3 regions of the Rossellomorea sp. NPDC071047 genome follow, and region 1 is predicted to be linked to each of the others. Evidence: riboswitches for the same ligand, from Rfam matches in the RefSeq annotation. Region 1 holds a riboswitch; each other region holds the start of a gene.
What was found. Region 1 has a riboswitch for S-adenosylmethionine ahead of ACQKFO_RS19225 (methionine ABC transporter ATP-binding protein). Riboswitches for the same ligand answer to the same signal wherever they lie in the genome.
Positions count from the first base shown of each region.

Region 2: linked by a shared signal. The riboswitch ahead of ACQKFO_RS14000 (methionine ABC transporter ATP-binding protein) and the one ahead of ACQKFO_RS19225 (methionine ABC transporter ATP-binding protein) in region 1 are both predicted to bind S-adenosylmethionine.
Region 3: linked by a shared signal. The riboswitch ahead of ACQKFO_RS15665 (sugar ABC transporter substrate-binding protein) and the one ahead of ACQKFO_RS19225 (methionine ABC transporter ATP-binding protein) in region 1 are both predicted to bind S-adenosylmethionine.

Region 1 is NZ_JBNNJT010000006.1:153,101-156,379, forward strand. It holds gene ACQKFO_RS19220 (methionine ABC transporter permease) at 1-550, opposite strand, end outside; gene ACQKFO_RS19225 (methionine ABC transporter ATP-binding protein) at 540-1,565, opposite strand; SAM riboswitch class I at 1,686-1,792, opposite strand; gene ACQKFO_RS19230 (glycerol-3-phosphate responsive antiterminator) at 2,425-2,994, shown strand; gene ACQKFO_RS19235 (GNAT family N-acetyltransferase) at 3,039-3,279, shown strand, end outside.
Region 2 is NZ_JBNNJT010000003.1:420,381-423,659, reverse strand. It holds gene ACQKFO_RS14010 (GntR family transcriptional regulator) at 1-296, shown strand, start outside; gene chbG (chitin disaccharide deacetylase) at 317-1,012, shown strand; SAM riboswitch class I at 1,501-1,606, shown strand; gene ACQKFO_RS14000 (methionine ABC transporter ATP-binding protein) at 1,677-2,690, shown strand; gene ACQKFO_RS13995 (methionine ABC transporter permease) at 2,680-3,279, shown strand, end outside.
Region 3 is NZ_JBNNJT010000004.1:285,914-289,192, forward strand. It holds gene ACQKFO_RS15660 (sugar ABC transporter ATP-binding protein) at 1-581, opposite strand, end outside; gene ACQKFO_RS15665 (sugar ABC transporter substrate-binding protein) at 598-1,683, opposite strand; SAM riboswitch class I at 2,178-2,284, opposite strand; gene ACQKFO_RS15670 (CTP synthase) at 2,627-3,279, opposite strand, start outside.

The DNA.
Region 1 (3,279 bases):
AACCGTAAGCGATGGCCAGATCCCCGAGGCCCCCGCCTCCGACTGCCCCGGCCATGGCCGATGCACCGACAAGGCCGATGGTCGCAATCGTAATATTCAGGACCAGTGTACTCAATGCTTCCGGAATGAGTATCCCGAAGATGATCTGCCACGGCCCGGCCCCCATGGACTCCGCCGCTTCAATGACACCCGGTTCCACTTCAAGGAGCGAGCTCTCTACCAGTCTTGCTATATACGGTGCCGCAAATACGACAAGCGGCACGACCGCTGCCGCCGTTCCAATCGATGTGCCCACTACCAATCTTGTAAAGGGGATGATGGCCACCATCAAGATGATGAACGGGATCGAACGGAACACGTTGATGATGCTGCTCAATATGGAAAAGACGATTTTATTTTCAAGTAAGTGCCCCTTTCTCGTCACCACGACGATGATGCCGAGGGGAAGCCCAATCAACGTTGCAAATATAAGGGAGAATGACACCATCGCCACGGTATCCCATGTCGCTTCTATAATTCTTGGCCAGAATAATTCCCAGTTAACTTGCACGCTTCTCCACCTCGCTTACTAATAATCTGTTCTTCCAATAATCCAGGATTTCTTCCGTTTCTTTCTTGCTGCCGATGATCTGTACGATGAGATTCCCGAACGGCTTACCCTGGAGTTCCGTGATCTGGCCGAATAACACATTGATGTGGGCATCGAATTTCTTTGCCGTTTCGGAAAGGATCGGCGTGCCCGTCGAATCACCCTTGAAAATGAGGCGGCAGATGCGCCCTGCTTTGCTGTCATTCAATTTGTCGAGAACCGATGCCGGCAGCTGATCATTCATGACACTCTTCACAAAATTTTTCGTCGTCGGGGTCTGCGGGTTGGAGAAGATATCGAAGACGCTACCCTCTTCAACGATTTCTCCATTTTCCATGACAGCGACCTTATCACAGATTTCCCGGATGACCCCCATTTCGTGGGTGATCATCACAATCGTAATGCCATACTCCGCGTTGATTCTCTTTAATAAGTTCAGAATCGAATCCGTCGTCTGAGGATCAAGTGCGGATGTTGCTTCATCGCAGAGCAGGATCGAAGGCGATGTCGCCAGGGCTCTTGCTATTCCCACTCTTTGCTTCTGCCCTCCTGACAGTTGATCCGGATAATGCTTCGCTTTATCTTCAAGTCCGACAAACGCGAGCAGCTCCTTTACTCTCTCGCTGATCTTTTCTTTTGACCATTTTGCAAGTTTCAGAGGATAGGCGATATTCCCTGCCACCGTCCGTGATTGAAACAGATTGAAGTGCTGAAAGATCATCCCGATGCGGTGCCGCTCTTTCCTCAGATCGATTGCCGACTGATCTTTCAGGCTGCGCCCCTCTATGAAAATATCACCCGATGATGGTTTCTCTAAAAAATTGAGACAGCGGACAAGCGTGCTTTTTCCCGCTCCGCTGAATCCGATCACACCATAAATCTCTCCCTTCTTCACTTCGAAGGAAACATTTTTTAAAGCGGTGAATGGGCCATCCTTCGTCTCGAATACTTTCGTAACATTCTGAACTCTGATCATACAGGACTTGCTCCTTTCGCTATGTATTCTTCTTGAAGCCTGTGTTTGAAGGACTTGGCAGAAAATAAAAAGTGCCCCCCTTCATAAGAAGAGAGGCACAAATATGTATATGTCCCGCTCTTCTCATCTTTCAAGTCACATGACTTGATGGAATTGGCACGGTATTCATATAAGAACCCGTTGCCGAGGTATCACAGGGCCAGTCCCTCCACCTCTCTGGATAAGAAGATATTGCTTTATTAAGTTAAAGTTATGATGCTTTTAAGCATTAGGGTTATGGTAAAGGATTCTAATTGGTTTGTCAATCCGGTTTTTGAATTAATTGTATTATGTTGGACAAACCGGGGACGGTCCTTACTCTACTTTATGGCTATAAGAGAAATTGAGATTAGTCGAAAGAAGAAGATAGAATCGTAATCTGCCACACTCTACGATAAAGAAAAATAAGCGGAGATTTTCCGGTTACATTCAGTTTGGAACTAGATTTGAGGGGAAATAAGCGGAGGTTTTCCGGTTATACAAAAAAAATCACCCCTTATTGTACTTATAGAGTCAATAGGCGGAATATGTCCCCTTATTTCAACCTTTTTTAATCGTCATGGCGAATTTAAGCGGAATATTTCCGTCTATTGATTAGCTCTGATACTTAACCGGATCTCACTACCGATAATTGTGCTAGTTATCTTTTAACAGGCAGTCTAATATATTCACCTATAAAGGTACCATCCACACTCTCTAAAGGAGCGACCAATATATCATCAATTCTCAGATCATCGCCTCCATTAAAGAAGAATCCCCAAACAACTATGCTATACTAAAAGAAAAAACAATATTCAGATTATTAAAAGGGGCCAATTCCATGAAACCTAACATTATCGACATCGTCCAATCCCAAGTCATCGCTTCCATAAAGGAAGAAAAAGACTTGGAAAAGGCCATACAATCAAACGCCAACATCGTGTTCATCCTAACCGGCAATTTGATTACGATGGATGGGTATCTGAAAAAGTTAAAGGAATCCGGTAAAACCACGTTTATCCATATTGATTTCATCGATGGATTATCCAATACGAAGAGTGCCATTAAATACATAGCAGAAATCTGGAAGCCGGCTGGCATCATTACGACGAGGAGCAACCTGATCAAATATGCAAAGGAAGAAGGCTTGATGACGATCCAGCGCCTTTTTCTCATCGACCGCAATGCCCTTGTGAAAGGGATTGATATCGCACAGAACTGCAAGCCGGATGCGATTGAGGTGCTTCCCGGTCTTATGCCGTCTGTCATTGATAAACTGACGACCATGACTACGCTGCCCATCATCGCTGGTGGCCTAATCAGTAATAAGCAAGATATTCTGAATGGATTGAGAGCCGGTGCACTTGCCATTTCCTCTGGGGATCCTAAGCTGTGGAATCTGGACTTTTAACCAAAATGGTTAGTTAAATCAGATTAAAATAACTGAGGTGTCGTATGTCAGATATAAGTATTAAATTAATCAGTGATGACAATTGGCGAGAAGCACTTGAACTATCCGTCCATGATGAACAACTGAAATATGTTTCATCTATTCATCCTCCCGTCGCTATTGCCCTTGCTAAAGCGTATATAAGACCAGGTGGAAAAGTGGTAGAGCCATATGGCATTTACAATCAAAATAAGATGGTGGGCTTTTTCAATCTGCATTATACTCCAGGGAGTAGAGATGATTACT
Region 2 (3,279 bases), on a different contig from region 1:
ATGAGGTGGCCTATCTGCCCTGGTACAAGACGCCCGGGCTTGATAAAGAAGAATGTGAAAGATCTCTTTACAAACTCCTGGAAACACAGTTTGAGATAAAAATTAAAAAAACCGTCGAAACGATCGAGTTATTTTTAGCAGATGAACGAGTGGCAGAGAAGCTTGAGGTACCAGAGGGGACACCTTGCTTTATAATAGAAACAACTGCTTTTGAAGAGGATGGATCGGTGATCGAATTTTCCAAAGCGATCTTCAGAGGAGATAAAGCGAGCTTTCTTGTAGAAAGAACCTATTAGCGAAAAGGGGATGGGGGATTATGAGGAATGTGATCGTCAATGCAGATGACTTTGGTTTATGCCGGGGAGTGAACTACGGCATTATTGATAGTCATCGATTTGGAATTGTCAACTCAACAACGATGCTGGTCAATATGCCGGGAACTCTGCATGCGGTGGAATTGGCGAAGATTTATCCGGAATTACAGGTTGGGATTCATTTAACGCTGACATGCGGGAGACCAGTTTCTGGCGGAGTACAGTCTCTTGTTAATGAGAGAGGGCTTTTCCGTTACACCAGCGGGATTTTTGAAGAAAAAGAAATCAATGTGGATGAGGTTGAAATGGAATGGGAGGCTCAGATGGATAAATTCCTATCATTCGGTCTGCCCCTTTCTCATATAGATAGTCATCACCATGTTCATAGCTTTCGGCCTTTGATCCGGGTTGTGAAGAGATTGTCGGAGCGTTTTGGGGTTCCGGTCCGGAATGTGCCCTGTGATGGGTTTGACGCAATGAATGTGTTAACCGATCGTTTCTCGATGGACTTTTATGGGGACGGAGTGACGGTTGAAGGATTGAAGAGGATATTGGACAGCAGAGATGAAGGGGAGACGCTTGAGATTATGTGTCATCCGGCTTATGTTGATACATACTTGAAAGGGAATTCATCTTATTGTGAGCAGAGGTTGAGGGAGTTGGATGTGTTGACGGGGATTAAGGAGTGGACTTTCTAGTTTTCGTTTGGCTGTTTGAGAGATTAGAATATTTGGTTGTGAGTTGTTATGACAAATGATCGGGGTGCTGCTTTGGAAGGTAGTGCCTTTTTGTATTGGTTTTGGAGATTCGAGGTGAAAAGAATTGGTTTTTATTACTATTAGTGTGGTTTTTAAGTCTTTGAGATGGTGTTAAGGAATGAATTTATCTGAAATCGGTGTGAAATACATGGATTGATAGGATAAGAGAAGTTTTATTATCGACTTTTGTCCTTTTATTATCAACTTTAGAGATATATTATCGACTTTAAGAATATATTATCAACTGTAAAAAAATGGATAACCAACACCCGGAATCAAACCCAAGTCCACCAAACAAAAAAACCTTCCCTAGTACACCAACGAAGATAACGCTTACATAAAAATAACTGAAAAATTTCCTATTGACTTCCATTCACATACCCAGTATTATCCTCTATAAGATAAAAATTTAGAAAATTACATACTTTCAATTATCCAGAGTGACCGAGGGATCAGGCCCTATGACGTCCGGCAACCTCCAGTATTGGAACGGTGCTAATTCCTGCAGAATGATTTCATTCTGAGAGATAAGTCGAGATAAACAGGCGATGCTTCTTTCAGTTGAAAGAGGCATTTTTTATTGGACAAAAAAGGGGTGTGCGCATTGATCGAGATTCGAAATCTAGTTAAAACCTACAGTACAAAAAAGCAAACGGTGGTCGGTGTCGATAACGTATCCGTAAAGATCGAAAAGGGTGAGATCTTTGGAATCGTCGGATACAGTGGAGCGGGGAAGAGTTCACTTATTCGCTGCTTGAATCTATTGGAAACCCCTACATCAGGAGAAATCATCATTGACGGACAGGATTTTACAAAGCTCACGTCCAAACAACTAAGACTCGCCCGTCAAAAAACGAGCATGATCTTTCAACATTTTCACCTGATCAAATCCAAAACGGTGTTTGACAACCTGGCTTTTGCTTTGAAAGCGGCGAGTGTGCCGAAAGCGAAAATCAAACCCAGGGTCGTCGAGCTCCTGGAGATGGTCGGTCTTTCAGATAAAGCTGAAGCGTATCCGGCCCAGCTCAGCGGAGGACAAAAGCAAAGAGTCGGTATTGCAAGGGCCCTTGCGAATAACCCATCGGTTTTACTTTGCGACGAAGCCACATCGGCACTCGATCCGAATACGACGAAATCCATTTTGAAGCTTTTGAAGAAAATCAACAAAGAATTGGGTTTGACGATCGTTCTTATCACCCACGAGATGGAAGTGGTGAAGGAAATCTGTGACAGGATGGCCGTGATGCAGGACGGGAAAATCGTGGAGGAAGGTCCGGTATACGACTTGTTTGCCGAACCGAAGCAGCCTTTAACGAAGCAATTCATTGAAACGATCCTTCAATTTGAACTCCCGCAGCACCTTGTGGAATCAAGAAAAGGAAAACTGATCAAAATCCAATTCAAAGGATCGATTGCAGAAGAAAGCGTCGTATCGGAAGTGTTCCAGAAATACAAAGTAAGAGGCAATATCCTGCATGGCAAGATTGAATATATTCAGGAAGTGCCACTGGGGATTTTCATCATGGAACTGATCGGTTCCCATGAAGAAATTGAAGCGGCGATCCGGTTCATCACGCTGAAGACGCAGAGCTTGGAGGTGCTTGAGGATGCTGCCTGATTCATTGACTGCGATTTTACCAGAATTGAATAAAGCCTTTTTTGAAACGGTATATATGGTGGGGATTTCACTGGGAGTCGCGATTTTAGTGGGATTACCGCTGGGGATCCTTCTTTTCGTAACAGACAAAGGCTTGTTTTTACAAAATAGTTTGATCAAAAAGGTCGTTGGATTTGTCGTCAATATGGTGCGGTCGGTTCCGTTCATCATTCTATTAGTCGCACTCTTACCATTAACCAAACTATTGACCGGTACCACGATTGGACCGACGGCAGCATCCGTATCACTCTCTGTTGCGGGAATTCCGTTTTTTGCGAGAATGGTAGAAACGTCATTGCGCGAAATTGATAAAGGTGTCATTGAAGCATCGGTTTCGGTAGGAGCAAGCCCTTGGATGATCATCAAGGACGTGCTGTTACCGGAAGCTCGTCCGGCGGTGATTCAAGCGATCACGATTACAACGATCAGTTTAGTCGCCTATTCAGCCATGGCCGGCATCGTCGGTGGAGGCGGAGTCGGGGACCTGGCAATTCGCTTCGGTTACTACCGATATGACAATACCGTGATGATCACGACCGTTGTCATTTTA
Region 3 (3,279 bases), on a different contig from region 1:
TCTTTCTTTAAATCTTCTATGACACGGAATAATTTTTCCGTCTCAGATGAACTTAGAGGTGCCGTTGGTTCATCCAAAATCAATACTTTCGCTTTTTGAAGCAGGCTCCTGGCAATGAGCACCAGCTGCTTTTCAGCGAGACTTAAGTGTGACGCCGGCTGCCAGAGGGGTATCGCTTCTGCCCCAATTCGTCTAAGTGCCACCCACGCTTCATTCTTTAATGACTTTTTGGTAATAAAGAAGGAGCCTTTTTGTGAGAACTGATCAAGGACGATATTTTCCGCTACAGAAAGTTCCGGGACAATGGCCGTGTCCACTTCCTGGTATACGCAATGGATGCCATGCTCCTTCGCTTCTTTCGGAGATTGATAGTCTCTTTTTTCGGAGTGAAGGATGATGTCTCCGCTGTCCTGTACATAGGCTCCTGATAAAATCTTCATTATCGTGCTTTTCCCTGCGCCATTCGCCCCCAACACAGCATGAACCTCTCCCTCTTTCACATCGAAGCTTGCAGCCTTTAGGGCTTTCACTCCTGAGAAGGTTTTATTGATATCAATCATTTCTAACAGTGGAGACGTCATCGTTTCTAACTCCTTTCTACTCTGTGAACGATCCTTCAAGGTTTTTCAATTCATCTGTATAGCCTTGCTCACTTGCTCCCCAGCCATCTACATGCTCGTGTAATTGATCGGTCGTGATCGTTTCTTCAGGCAATGCTTCCTTTTCAATAAAGACCGGCTCAAGCTTTACTTTTTCAGGCGTTTCTTGGCCACCCAGCTTCTGATATAAGAAACGGACCTGCACGCGGCCGATATCTTTCGGGTCAACTGCTGCTGAAGCAACCCACGGGCTTCCATCTTTTTGAATGATTTGCAGGTCTTCATCACTCATGTCGATTCCATAGACTTTTATTTCGTCTCTCCCTGCTGCTTCGATTGCCCGGACGGCACCTTTTGCAAATTCATCCCAGGCTGCCCAGACAGCATCGATGTCCCCTTTGTTCGGATACTGTTTCAGAATCGCCTCCATTTGTGCCTGTGTATCCAGTGCTGTATTCTGAGTAGCCGCTCCAAAGGCCGCCACCTCTTTAATATCAGGATTTTTTTCTAAAAATTGCTGATAGGCCACTTGGCGTCTTTCCATCGGGGCAAATCCTGCAACCCAAATCTTCACGATCTCCCCCTTGCCGCCAATCTCATCTGAAAGCTTCGTCAAGGTTTGTTCAGCCATTTGTTGGTCCCCCTGCTCGAGCACGGTCACCTCTTCTGAAGCAACATCCGCATCAAACACGACAACCGGAATGTTTTGTTCCTTCGCCTTTTCCACCCCTGATTGCAGCGCTTCCTTCGTTCCATGATCGATGAGGATCCCATCAAACTTTTGATTGATGGCCGCATCCAGGTTGGAAGACATTTTTGCCAGGTCTCCTTCAGACGTAAATACTTGAACCTTTCCTCCAAACTTTTCCACCTGCTCTTTGACACCTTCTATGTATTGAGCGGAAAAAGTCCCTAAATTGATTTGCATAATAAGTGCGATCTTTTTATTGGCTAACGGATGATCGGAAGTTGCTTCCTTCTTATCTCCACTGTCTGCGTCCGCCTCCTGGGAAACCTTTGGCTGACAAGCCACTAAACTGAGAATAAGTGCGAGTAATACGAGTATTGATGCTGCTTTTTTCATCGTTCTTTTCTCCTCCCGAGGTGATTTGCCTCAATTTTTTTTAATACTCTTTTCATAAAGATAGTTGTTGTTTTAAAACCGGGATCTGCAAAGGCTCTGTCAACCAGTATGTGCTGGATGGTGAGACAGAGCTCAGTAGGACAGAGAAATCTAAAAAGCATCTCTACTTTAAAAGCTATTATCGACCTCCGTACATCTGAAAAATGCAGTTTTTCTGTCTTGTAGGTATTTATATTTGTCTATTTTTCATGACTCATGCTTAGAGTTGATTGGAGCGGAAGGTGCTCGACTCCTGCGGGTATAGCGGGAAAGTTGAGACCCCACAGGGCAAAGCCCGAGGAGGCTCAACTCACGCCCCGCGGAAAGCGAGCGCCTGGAGCCCTGAAATCAACCAGCACTTTCCCTTTAAAAGCAACTAAGTTTACGAAAACAGTCTTTGCAAATAAAAAACCCCTTTTCCCAAGAGAAAAGAGGTTTATGTATAAATAAACGTACTCTTATCACTCAGGAAATTCTTCCTGCAGGTTTTAGCACCTTTCCGCTTAAACGGTAGGTTGCCGGGCGTCATCGGGCCAGTCCCTCTGCCAACTCTTTATAAGAGAATATGAAATTTGATATAGTTCGCATGCGCTATAAACGATATATTAACGATATGTGGGAATATTGTCAATATTCTTTTTAGGAAAATTTTCTAGACAGGAATAAAGAGGAGATTCACGAAATTTGTCGTTTATTGTAGAACGGTCGATATCCTGAAAATTAGGTTGATATATTGAAAATACGGTTTATAAAATTGAATAACGGTCGATATTTCGGATTGACGGTTGATAAATCTCAATAACGGTCGATAAATTCATATCCCCCTTAAAAATCGGACACCTGCACCATATAAAATAAAAAAACCGCCCTCCCAAACCAGGGAGAGCAGTTCCAAAATCAAATCTTATTTCTCACCATACGCAAGTGACGCTTCCACGAAGTCTCTGAATAGAGGCTGTGGACGTGTCGGGCGTGATGTGAATTCAGGGTGGAATTGAGATGCGACGAACCATGGGTGGTCGCTTAGCTCAATGATTTCTACAAGACGGCCATCAGGGCTTGTGCCTGAGAAGATGAAGCCGGCTTTTTCCATTTGCTCACGGTAGTGATTGTTGAATTCGAAGCGGTGGCGGTGGCGCTCGTAAACCACTTCTCCATCGTAGGCTGTATAGGCTTTTGAACCTTTTGTCAGCTTACATGGGTATAGTCCTAGGCGCAGTGTTCCACCAAGATCTTCGATGTCCTTTTGTTCCGGTAAAAGGTCGATGACAGGGTATGGCGTTTCAGGGTTCAACTCTGCTGAGTGAGCTCCTTCCAAACCAAGTACATTACGCGCATATTCTACAGATGCCAGCTGCATTCCAAGGCAGATTCCAAGGAAAGGTACCTTGTTTTCACGGGCATATTGAGTGGCAGCGATTTTCCCCTCTACTCCACGGTCACCGAAACCGCCTGGTACAAGGATTCCATCTACATCTGCCAGTTTTTCTGCTACGTTTGCGCTGTCGATCAGCTCAGAGTTCAACCATCTTACCTCGATGTCGCTATCGAAATGAT